DNA from 2 places in the Streptomyces sp. NPDC003248 genome. Region 1 is predicted to be linked to the other one. Evidence: riboswitches for the same ligand, from Rfam matches in the RefSeq annotation. Region 1 holds a riboswitch; the other holds the start of a gene.
The links. A riboswitch is a leader RNA that binds a small molecule or an ion and turns the genes downstream of it on or off. The one in region 1 is predicted to bind cobalamin.
Positions count from the first base shown of each region.

Region 2: another riboswitch for cobalamin. It lies ahead of ACZ3KJ_RS30280 (cobalamin biosynthesis protein); the one in region 1 lies ahead of ACZ3KJ_RS19530 (energy-coupling factor ABC transporter permease).

Region 1 covers NZ_JBVHDT010000007.1:343,511-348,601, forward strand. Annotated here, with positions in the region: gene ACZ3KJ_RS19520 (MarR family transcriptional regulator) at 128-616, opposite strand; gene ACZ3KJ_RS19525 (PP2C family protein-serine/threonine phosphatase) at 795-1,937, shown strand; cobalamin riboswitch at 2,133-2,315, shown strand; gene ACZ3KJ_RS19530 (energy-coupling factor ABC transporter permease) at 2,346-3,053, shown strand; gene ACZ3KJ_RS19535 (energy-coupling factor ABC transporter substrate-binding protein) at 3,050-3,493, shown strand; gene cbiQ (cobalt ECF transporter T component CbiQ) at 3,499-4,248, shown strand; gene ACZ3KJ_RS19545 (energy-coupling factor ABC transporter ATP-binding protein) at 4,245-5,091, shown strand, end outside.
Region 2 covers NZ_JBVHDT010000017.1:97,540-102,630, forward strand. Annotated here, with positions in the region: gene cobN (cobaltochelatase subunit CobN) at 1-379, opposite strand, end outside; gene ACZ3KJ_RS30275 (cobyric acid synthase) at 376-1,884, opposite strand; gene ACZ3KJ_RS30280 (cobalamin biosynthesis protein) at 1,881-2,825, opposite strand; cobalamin riboswitch at 2,926-3,066, opposite strand; gene ACZ3KJ_RS30285 (hypothetical protein) at 3,285-3,506, opposite strand; gene ACZ3KJ_RS30290 (inorganic phosphate transporter) at 3,541-4,782, opposite strand; gene ACZ3KJ_RS30295 (class II aldolase/adducin family protein) at 4,931-5,091, shown strand, end outside.

The DNA of each region.
Region 1 (5,091 bases):
GCTCGTTCGCCGACAGCACGTCCGCCGAGTTCCCGTCGTCGGCGGCGCAGGTCGGGGCGGGTTCGGGGTATCCGCATTCCGGAGACGGCCGCGGAGACGGCCACGGAGCGGGAGGGAGCGGGAATGGTCAGGCGATCCGGCTGCCGGAGTTCCCGGCGTCGTCGTGTATCAGCGTCGCCGCCGCGTCGCAGAAGGCCTCCAGCCCCTCCAGCAGCGCGACCCGCCGGGCGGCGGGCATCACCGCCAGCACCGCCTGCAACTGCTGTTCCCGGCGCACGCGCAGATCCGCGAGGAAGGCCCGCCCCCGGCCGCTGAGACGCAGCCGCACCTCGCGCCGGTCGGCCGGGCTCACCGCGCGTTCGACGAACCCGGAGGCCTGCAACCGGTCGCAGAGCCGGCTGGTCGACGGCGGGGTGGAGGCGAGCGAGTCGGCGAGGGTGCGCAGATTGATGCCCTCGTGGTGTTCGAGGATCAGCAGCACGCGCAGCTGGGAGGCGGAGGCGGGGGCGGTCGAGGCCCTGCCCCACAGGACTTCCAGCAGCTCCGCGGCCGTCGCGGTGACCCGTGCGACCTCTTCGGGCTCCGGGCGGTGGCGGAAGGCAGTCACGGTCCACACTCTCGCAGGCACTGGGTCGACCGCCAGCGTACTAGGGACCGCGCCGGCGGACCCCGTCGTACGCCCGGAGGGGGTACGACGACCCGGCGGGCGGCGTCCGCACCGAGGGCCCCGTGCGCGCACGGGGCCGCCGAGGATTCGACGAAAGGTTGATGTAGTGACCACCGTGAACGCACTGGTGACCGCCGAGCGCGCGCTGCGGGCAGCGGCTCCCCACGAGGTGCTCGACGCGGTCCGCGGCGTACTGCTCCGCCAGTACGCGGCGGACTCCGTCGAGCTGTACCTCGCCGACTACGGCCTGACCGTGCTGCAACCGGTATCCGAGCTGCCGCACACGGCGGAGCCGGTGTCGGTGCACGACGGCCCGGCCGGCCGGGCGTTCGGCGCGCAGGAGCCGTTCGTGGAATCGGTCGGGGACGGGCGGGTGCGGGTGCACCTGCCGGTCTCCGTGCGCGGCGACCGGCTCGGCGTGCTGACCGTGACCCTGCCGGAGCCGGCCGGCGACGTGCCGGCCGAACTCGCGGAGATCGCCCGGGCCCTCGGGCACGAGCTGGTCGTGGCCGACCGGGACACCGACCTCTATGTCCAGGCGAGACGCAAGGACCGGCTCACCCTGGCGGCCGAGATGCAGTGGCACCTGCTCCCGGGCCGGTCGTGCAGCCGCCCCGAGTTCGATCTGGGCGCGCAACTGGAGCCCGCCTACGCGGTCTTCGGCGACAACTACGACTGGTCGGTGACGGCCGACCGCCTGATGCTGTACGTCACCAACGGCATGGGCGAGGGCACGGAGGCGTCCCTGCTGACCGGCCTGGCCATCACCGCGCTGCGCAACGCCCGGCGGGCCGGGCTGTGCCTCGCCGACCAGGCGGCGCTCGCCGACCAGGCCGTGCACGCCCACTACCGGGGCCGCCGCTACCTGTCCGTCCTCATGCTCGACCTCGACCTCACGACGGGACGCGCCCGGGTGGTGGACGCCGGCTCCCCGCGGATGCTGAGGCTGCGCGACGGCCGTGTGGAACGGATCCCCCTCGACGCCCAGTTGCCGCTCGGCATGTTCGAGGAGACCGACTACGTGGAGCAGGAGGTGCGCGCCGAGCCCGGTGACCGCCTCGTCTTCGTCAGCGACGGCGTGCACGCGGTCTCCTCCCCCGGCGGAGAGACGTACGGCGACGCCCCCCTCGCCCGGGCGATCCAGGCCACCCGCCTGCTGCCCGCGGCCGAGGTACCGCACGCCGTCCTGCGCGAACTGAACCGCCACCGCGGCGAACGGACCCCGGAGGACGACGCCCTGGTGGTCTGTCTGGACTGGCGGGGGCGCTGATCCGGGAGAGCGGCGGGGGGCGGTGGGCCCGTCGGGCGCACCGGCGGGCGCGGGCGCGTCGTGTGCGGCAGACACGAGCCGGGGCGACACACGGCGAGCCGGGCGGCGTGCTTGGTCGGCTGTGCGCCGGGGTGTGAGCCGCCGCCCGCCGCTCGCGCGCCCCCGTTGCCGCTTGTCACCGCCCCGGTCCGCGCACTACTGTCACCACGCCTTGGTGAACGGGAAATCCGGTGTGATGCCGGTGCGGCCCTCGCCACTGTGATCGGGAAGTCCGGCTCCGGCCCTCGCGGGCAGCCACTGGGTCCTCGGACCCGGGAAGGCGGAGCACGGGCGGTGGTACCCGTCAGCCAGGAGACCGGCCAAGGCGCGTCAACCATCCACGAGGTGCTGGAGAGGGTCTGCTGAGCCATGCACATAGCCGAGGGTTTCCTTCCTCCGGCGCACGCGGTCGCCTGGGGCGTCGCGTCGGCGCCGTTCGTCGTCCACGGAGTCCGCGCACTGAGCCGTGAGGTGCGCGAGCACCCGGAGAGCACGCTTCTCCTCGGCGCCTCCGGGGCCTTCACGTTCGTCCTGTCCGCGCTCAAGCTGCCCTCGGTGACCGGCAGTTGCTCGCACCCCACCGGGACCGGCCTGGGCGCGATCCTCTTCCGGCCGCCGGTCATGACGGTGCTGGGCACCATCACCCTGCTCTTCCAGGCGCTGCTGCTCGCGCACGGCGGGCTGACCACGCTCGGCGCCAACGCCTTCTCGATGGCGATCGTCGGGCCCTGGGCCGGCTACGGCACGTACCGGCTGCTGCGGCGGTTCGCCGTGCCGCTGATGGTCACGGTGTTCTTCGGCGCGTTCGTCGCCGACCTGTCGACGTACTGCGTCACCAGCGTGCAGCTGGCGCTGGCGTTCCCCGACCCGGGCAGCGGGTTCCTGGGCGCGCTCGGCACGTTCGGCTCCGTCTTCGCCGTCACGCAGATCCCGCTCGCGGTGAGCGAGGGCCTGCTCACCGTCCTCGTGATGCGCCTGCTGGTGCAGTCCAGCAAGGGCGAACTGACCCGGCTCGGCGTGCTCGTCACCGGGCGGCGGTCGGCGCAGCCGACCGGGACGGAGGCGGTGGCCCGGTGAACCGCAACACGAGGATCAACGCCCTGCTGCTGCTCGTGGTGGTCGCCCTCGCGGTGCTGCCGCTGGCCCTGGGCCTGGGCGACGGCAAGAAGGAGCCGTTCGCGGGCTCCGACGCCGAGGCGGAGACGGCGATCACCGAGATCGACCCGGACTACGAGCCCTGGTTCTCCCCGCTGTACGAGCCGCCCTCCGGTGAGGTCGAGTCGGCGCTGTTCGCCGTCCAGGCCGCGCTGGGCGCGGGCGTCCTCGCCTACTACTTCGGCCTGCGCCGGGGCCGGCGGCAGGGCGAACAGCGGGCGAGGGCCCTGCCGGACGGCCCGGGGACCGCGCACCGGACGGTCCCGGACGCCGGCGCGGACGGCGCGGAGCGTGCGGAGGCGACCGCGCCGGCGGACGGCGCCCCCGGCGGCGCCGGGAAGTCCGCGCGCGGACGGGCCTGACCCTCGTGCTGCCGATCGACGCGGCGGCGCACAGCAGCCGCTGGCGCCGCCGCCACCCCGTGGACAAGGCCGTACTCGGACTCGGGCTGACCCTGCTCGCGATCTCCCTGCCGCCCTGGCCGGGCGCGGCCCTGGTGCTGGTGACGGCGCTCGCCGTGCTGCTGGGCCCGGCGGGAGTGCCGGCCCGCCGGCTGTGGCGCGCCTACCGGGTGCCGCTGGGCTTCTGCGCCACCGGTGCCCTGCCCCTGCTGGTCCGGGTGGGCGGGCCCGGCGCCTTCGTGGGCCTGGCCGACGGCGGGCCCGCGCGGGCCGGGGAGCTGATGCTGCGCACCTCGGCCGCCTCCCTCGGCGTGCTGCTGTTCGCGTTCACCACCCCCGTGTCCGACCTGCTGCCGCGGCTGGTGCGGGCCGGCGTGCCCGCGCCGGTCGTGGACGTCGCCCTGGTCACGTACCGCATGAGCTTCCTGCTGCTGGACTCCGTGCGGCGGATCCGGGAGGCCCAGGCGGCCCGGCTCGGGCACACCTCGCGGGCCGCCGAGTGGCGCTCCCTGGCGGGGCTCGGCGCCACCGCCTTCGTGCGGGCCTTCGACCGGGCTGCGCGCCTGCACGCCGGGCTCGCCGGACGCGGCTACGACGGCACCCTGCGCGTCCTGGTGCCCGAGGCCCGCGTCTCCGTCCGCTTCACGGCCGCGAGCTGCGCGCTCCTCGCAGCGGTGGCCGCCCTCACCCTCGTCCTGGAAGGCCCCCTGTCATGAGCGAGCCGGTGGCCCTGCGGGGCGTCTCCTTCGCGTACGAGGACGGCCCGGCCGTGCTCGACGGCCTCGACCTCGCGGTCCGCGAGGGCCGCGCGCTCGCCCTGCTCGGCCGCAACGGCAGCGGCAAGACGACCCTGATGCGGCTGCTCAGCGGCGGGCTGCGGCCGCGCGCCGGGACGGTGACGGTCGACGGGCGGCCGGTGGCGTACGACCGCAAGGGGCTGACCGGGCTGCGGACGACCGTCCAGCTGGTGGTGCAGGACCCGGACGACCAGCTGTTCGCCGCGTCCGTCGCGCAGGACGTGTCGTTCGGGCCGCTCAACCTCGGTCTGCCCGACCCCGAGGTACGGGCCCGGGTGGCGGAGGCGCTCGCCGCCCTGGACATCACCGCCCTCGCCGACCGGCCCACGCATCTGCTCTCCTACGGGCAGCGCAAGCGGACCGCGATCGCGGGCGCCGTCGCGATGCGGCCGCGCGTGCTCGTCCTCGACGAGCCGACCGCCGGACTCGACCCGGACGGCCAGGAGCGCCTCCTGGCCACGCTCGACGCCCTGCGCGCCGCCGGCACCACGGTCGTGATGGCCACGCACGACGTCGACCTGGCCCTGCGCTGGGCCGACGACGCGGCCCTCCTCACCCCGTCCGGCGTCCACACCGGGCCCGCCGCCCCGACCCTGGCCCGCGCCGACCTGCTCCGCGCGGCGGGGCTGCGGCTGCCCTGGGGCGTCGCCGCGGCCCGACTGCTGCGGGCGCAGGGCGCGTTGGCCGAGGGCGAGGCCGGACCGCGCAGCCCGGAGGAGCTGGCCGCCCTGGCGGCGGCCGTCCCGTCCCCCCTGCCCGCCG
Region 2 (5,091 bases), on a different contig from region 1:
TCAGCAGCACGGTGTCCGACAGGAACCGCGCCAGCTCGGTCAGGTTGTCCGGCCCGCCCTCGACGAGGTACCTCAGGGCCTCCGCGACGACCCCGGCGGGCACCGACGACTCGGCCATCAGCTCGGCGTCGGGCACGCTCTCCCCGCCGAGCAGCACGGTCGGGATCCCGGACGCCCGCAGCGCGGCCAGCCCGTCCTCCCAGGCCCGCTTGCCGCCCAGCAGCCGTACGACGGCGATGTCGGCGCCCTCGACCAGCGCGGGCAGGTCCCGCTCGACGTCCACCCGGGTCGGGTTGCCGATCCGGTAGGAGGCGCCGGAGGCGGACCGGGCCGCCAGCAGATCGGTGTCGGCGGTCGACAACAACAACACTGTGCTCATGCGGGCGCTCCCGGTGGAATGAAAGGCAGTCCTTGCGGCGCGCCCGACTCGATGAGCCGCCGGAGCGCGTCGGTGTCCGCGTGCTGTTCGATCAGGTCGCCGAGCCGGTCGAGCTGCTCCTCGCGCAGCGCGGCGAACGAGGTGCCGGCGGCGGGCACGAAACGACGGCCCGCGGCGGCCGCCACCTCGCGCAGGAAGGCCCGCCGGAATCCGTCCGACTCCAGCGAACCGTGCCAGTGCGTGCCCCAGGTCTGCCCGACCCGGCAGCCGTCGAGGAAGGGCTCCCCGCCCAGGACCTCGGCGACCCCGTGGTGGATCTCGTAGCCCTCGACCGGCTCCCCGAGGGCTTCCCCGACGGGCCGGGTGAGGGTCTTCTCCCGGGCGAAGCGCACGCGCACGGGGAGGACGCCGAGCCCGGCCACCCGCCCCCTGCGGCTCTCGACCTCGTCGTCGATGCGCTCGCCGAGGAGCTGGAAGCCGCCGCAGATGCCGAGGACGGGCCGCTGTTCGGCCGCCCTGCGGATCAGGGCGTCGGCCAGTCCCCGCTCCCGCAGCCACTCCAGCGCCCGCACGGTCCCCCGGGTGCCGGGCACGATCACGAGGTCGGCGTCCGCCAGCTCCTCCGGCCGGTCGACGAACCGCACCACGACGCCCGGTTCGGCGGCCAGCGCGTCGACGTCGGTGAAGTTGGACATCAGCGGGACCGCGCAGACGGCGACCCGCAGCACGTCCTCCCCCACGGGAGGGGCGACGGCCGACTCCCGGACCGTGCCGCGCAGCGACACCCGCAGCCCGTCCTCCTCGTCGATGCCGAGCCCGTGGCGGAACGGCAGCACCCCGTACGTGCGCCGCCCGGTCAGCCCGTGCAGCATGTCCAGGCCCGGATCCAGCAGCGAGACGTCGCCGCGGAACTTGTTGACGAGGAACCCGGCGACGAGCGCCTGGTCCTCGGGGGAGAGCAGGGCGACGGTCCCGAAGAACGAGGCGAAGACGCCGCCCCGGTCGATGTCGCCGACGACGAGCACGGGCAGCCCGGCGCCCCGCGCGATCCCCATGTTCACGATGTCCGTCCGCCGCAGGTTGATCTCGGCGGGAGAACCGGCCCCCTCACAGATCACCGCGTCATATGTGCCCCGCAACGTGTCGAGGCACTCCAGCACGGTCCCGAGGAGCTGCCGCTGCCGCCCCCCGTGGTACCCGCGGGCGCTCATCTCGCCGACCGGCTTCCCGAGCAGCACGACCTGGCTGCTCTGCTCACCGCCGGGCTTGAGCAGCACGGGGTTCATCAGCGCGGTCGGCTCCACCCGGCACGCCTGGGCCTGCATGGCCTGCGCGCGTCCGATCTCGGCGCCCTCCCGCGTCACGAACGAGTTCAGCGACATGTTCTGCGCCTTGAAGGGCGCGACCTTCACTCCCTGCCGCACCAGCCACCGGCAGATCCCGGCGGTGACGACGCTCTTGCCGGCGTCGGAGGTGGTGCCGGCGACGAGGAGACCCCCGCTCATGACGTACGCCCCTTCGCGACGAGGCGCGCGGCGACGGTGACGCCGAGCGCGAGGAGGCCGACGCGGCGGGAGAGCCGCGCGGCGCGTTCGATGTCCGGCGCGGCCACGGGCCGCCCGGCCGCCCCGTTGAGCACGGGCCGGTGCTCGACCCGGCCGCCGTAGGACAGGGTCCCGCCCAGCCGCACCCCGAGGGCGCCGGCGAAGGAGGCCTCCACCGGACCGGCGTTCGGGCTGGGGTGCTTGCGCGCGTCGGCCCGCCAGGCCCGTACGGCCCCGCGGGGGTCGTCCCCGGCGACGGCGGCGAGGGCGGCCGTCAGCCGTGCCCCCGGCCAGCCGGCGAGGTCGTCCAGGCGCGCCGAGGCCCAGCCGTAGCGGCGGTGACGCGGCGACCGGTGGCCGACCATGGCGTCGAGGGTGTTGACGGCCCGGAAGCCGAGCAGTCCGGGCACGCCGCCCACGGCGCCCCACACCAGTGCCCCCACCACCGCGTCGGAGGTGTTTTCGGCGACGGACTCGACGACGGCGCGGGCGATCCCGTCGGCGTCCAGGGCCTGCGGATCCCGCCCGCACAGGTGCGGCAGCCGGGCCCGCGCGCCCTCGACGTCCCCCGCCTCCAGACACCGCCCGATGGTCCGGGCCTCGCGCACGAGGGAGGTCCCGCCGACGACGGCCCAGGTGGCGGTGGCGGTCAGGGCGACGGAGGCGGCGGCCGACGACCGGACGGCGCGGGCGGCGCCGGCGCCCAGGGCCACGGCCCCGCCGACGCACACGGCGGTGTGCAGCGCGCCCCACCCGCGGTGGTCGTGCCACAGCACCCGCTCCACGCCGGCCGCGGCCCGCCCGAACACGGCGACCGGATGTCCCCGGCGCGGATCGCCGAAGAGCAGGTCCCCCAGGAGGCCGGCGGCGGCGCCGTACGCGTGAACGCGATCGGCACCCATCGGCTCAGCCGGCCGTGGGGTCGGGCAACGACCGGGTACGTGACCTCGAACGGCAGCCGAGCATGGCGTATGTCCTCACTCAGGGTGTCCACGCCCTGGTTCGACGAGACCGGCGACGAGAGTTCCTGGCTCCCGGGGGTGTCTACCCCGGTGACAGTGGCGGGACCGCGCCGGATTCACACCGGCTTCCTCTTCCTGTCGCCGTACATGGCTCCGGCAGTCCACCACGGGCCCGGAACGGCCGTCAACTTGGTGTTGACCTGCACGGGGAGAGTGTGCAGAACCCCACACCGGCGGTCCGGGACGGCCCGTCGCGGACGTGCGTCCGCCCCGTCGGACCGCCGGTGGGACGGCCGCCGACAGGGCGGGGGGTGGGAGGGACGGAAGGGGGAGGAGAGGGGGCGGGGGAGGGGCGGGGGCCCGTGGTGCGTGAAGGGCCGGAGACCCTCGGTGTGTGGCTCAGGCCACGATCAGCGAGATGCCGTACGCCACCGCGGCCGCACACGCCGCGAAGCAGGCGTACGCCCCGGTGACCGCGAGCGCGGCCGTCCCGCCCTGCGCCGCGGCCCGCTCGCGCCGCGACAGGCCCATGATGCCGAGGGTGAACAGCGCCACCAGGGCCACCGTGACCACGAGGCTGACGCCGAAGACGGAGCCCAGGGCCGCCCAGTCGATCTTCATGATGCTTCTCTTCCTTCGTGCCGGGTGGGCGGGCTCAGGCGGCGGGAGCCGTCGGCTCGGTGGCGATGGCCGGTGCGGCCGGCGACGGGACGGCGGCGGCCGGCCCGTCCGGGACCGTGCCCGCCGGGGGCGGGGTGACGGCCGCGATCGCCGTGGTGACCACGCCGGCCGGCTCGTCGGACCCGTTGACGTTCGACGCGTCCACGACCTCGTGCCGGGACTTCTTCCAGATCGCGGCGCTGGAGGCGACCAGGAAGACCGCGACGAGGCCCGTGCCCCAGGCGCCGAAGCCGGTGACGTACTCGGCGAGCGCGCCGACGACGGCCGCGGCCGGCAGGGTCAGGCCCCAGGCGACGAACATCCGGGTGGCCGTCGACCAGCGGACGACGCCGCCCTTGCGGCCCAGCCCCGCGCCCATCACCGCGCCGGAGACCGAGTGCGTGGTGGAGAGGGAGAAGCCGAGGTGGGAGGAGGCGAGGATGACGGTGGCCGCGCTGGTCTGGGCGGCGAAGCCCTGCTGCGGCTGGAGGTCGGTCAGGCCCTTGCCCATGGTGCGGATGATGCGCCAGCCGCCCAGGTAGGTGCCGAGCGCGATGGCGAGGCCCGCGGAGAGGATGACCCACAGCGGCGGGTCGGAGTCGGGGGCGACGGCGCCGCCGGCGACCAGGGCGAGGGTGATGATGCCCATCGTCTTCTGCGCGTCGTTGGTGCCGTGGGCGAGGGAGACCAGGCCCGCCGAGGCGATCTGGCCGGCCCGGTAGCCCTTCTCGGCCGCCTTGCCGTCGGCCTTCCGGCCGAGCGTGTACGACAGGCGGGTGGCGAACATCGCGGCGACGCCGGCCACGATCGGGGCGGCGACCGCCGGGAGCAGCACCTTGGTGACGAGCACGTCGCCGTGGACCGCGCCGACGCCCGCCGAGGCGATGGTGGCGCCGACCAGACCGCCCATGAGGGCGTGCGAGGAACTGGAGGGGAGTCCGACCAGCCAGGTCAGGAGGTTCCAGAGGATCGCGCCGACCAGGGCGGCGAAGATGACCTCGGGACGGATGCCGGTCTCGTCGACGAGACCCTTGGAGATCGTGTTGGCGACCTCCACCGAGAGGAATGCGCCTACAAGGTTGAGCACGGCGGACATGGCCACCGCGACCTTGGGCTTGAGCGCGCCGGTCGAGATGGTCGTGGCCATCGCGTTGGCGGTGTCGTGGAAACCGTTCGTGAAATCGAACGCGAGTGCGGTTACCACCACAATCGCGAGGATCAGCGAGAAGTTTTCCATTTACCCAGGCAATCGTTCGAGGTCATTGGCTGGATGAAGGTAGGTAACCTGGGTGAACGGAAGGTGAACTGAGTCGGGCTTCGGGATGACTGTCTGCGGAGTCCCGGATTCCGGCCGGCCGGGCGCCGCCCCTGGCAGGATCATGGGCATGGCTGAACCGCGACGTGACCCCCGCCACGACACCGCCGGCACACCGGGGACGGAGGAGACCCGGGCCTGGTCGGACCTGCTGGCGACGGCCCGCCGCACCGCCGCCGACGGGCTCGTCGTCGGCACCTCCGGCAACGTCTCGGTCCGGGTCGGCGACAC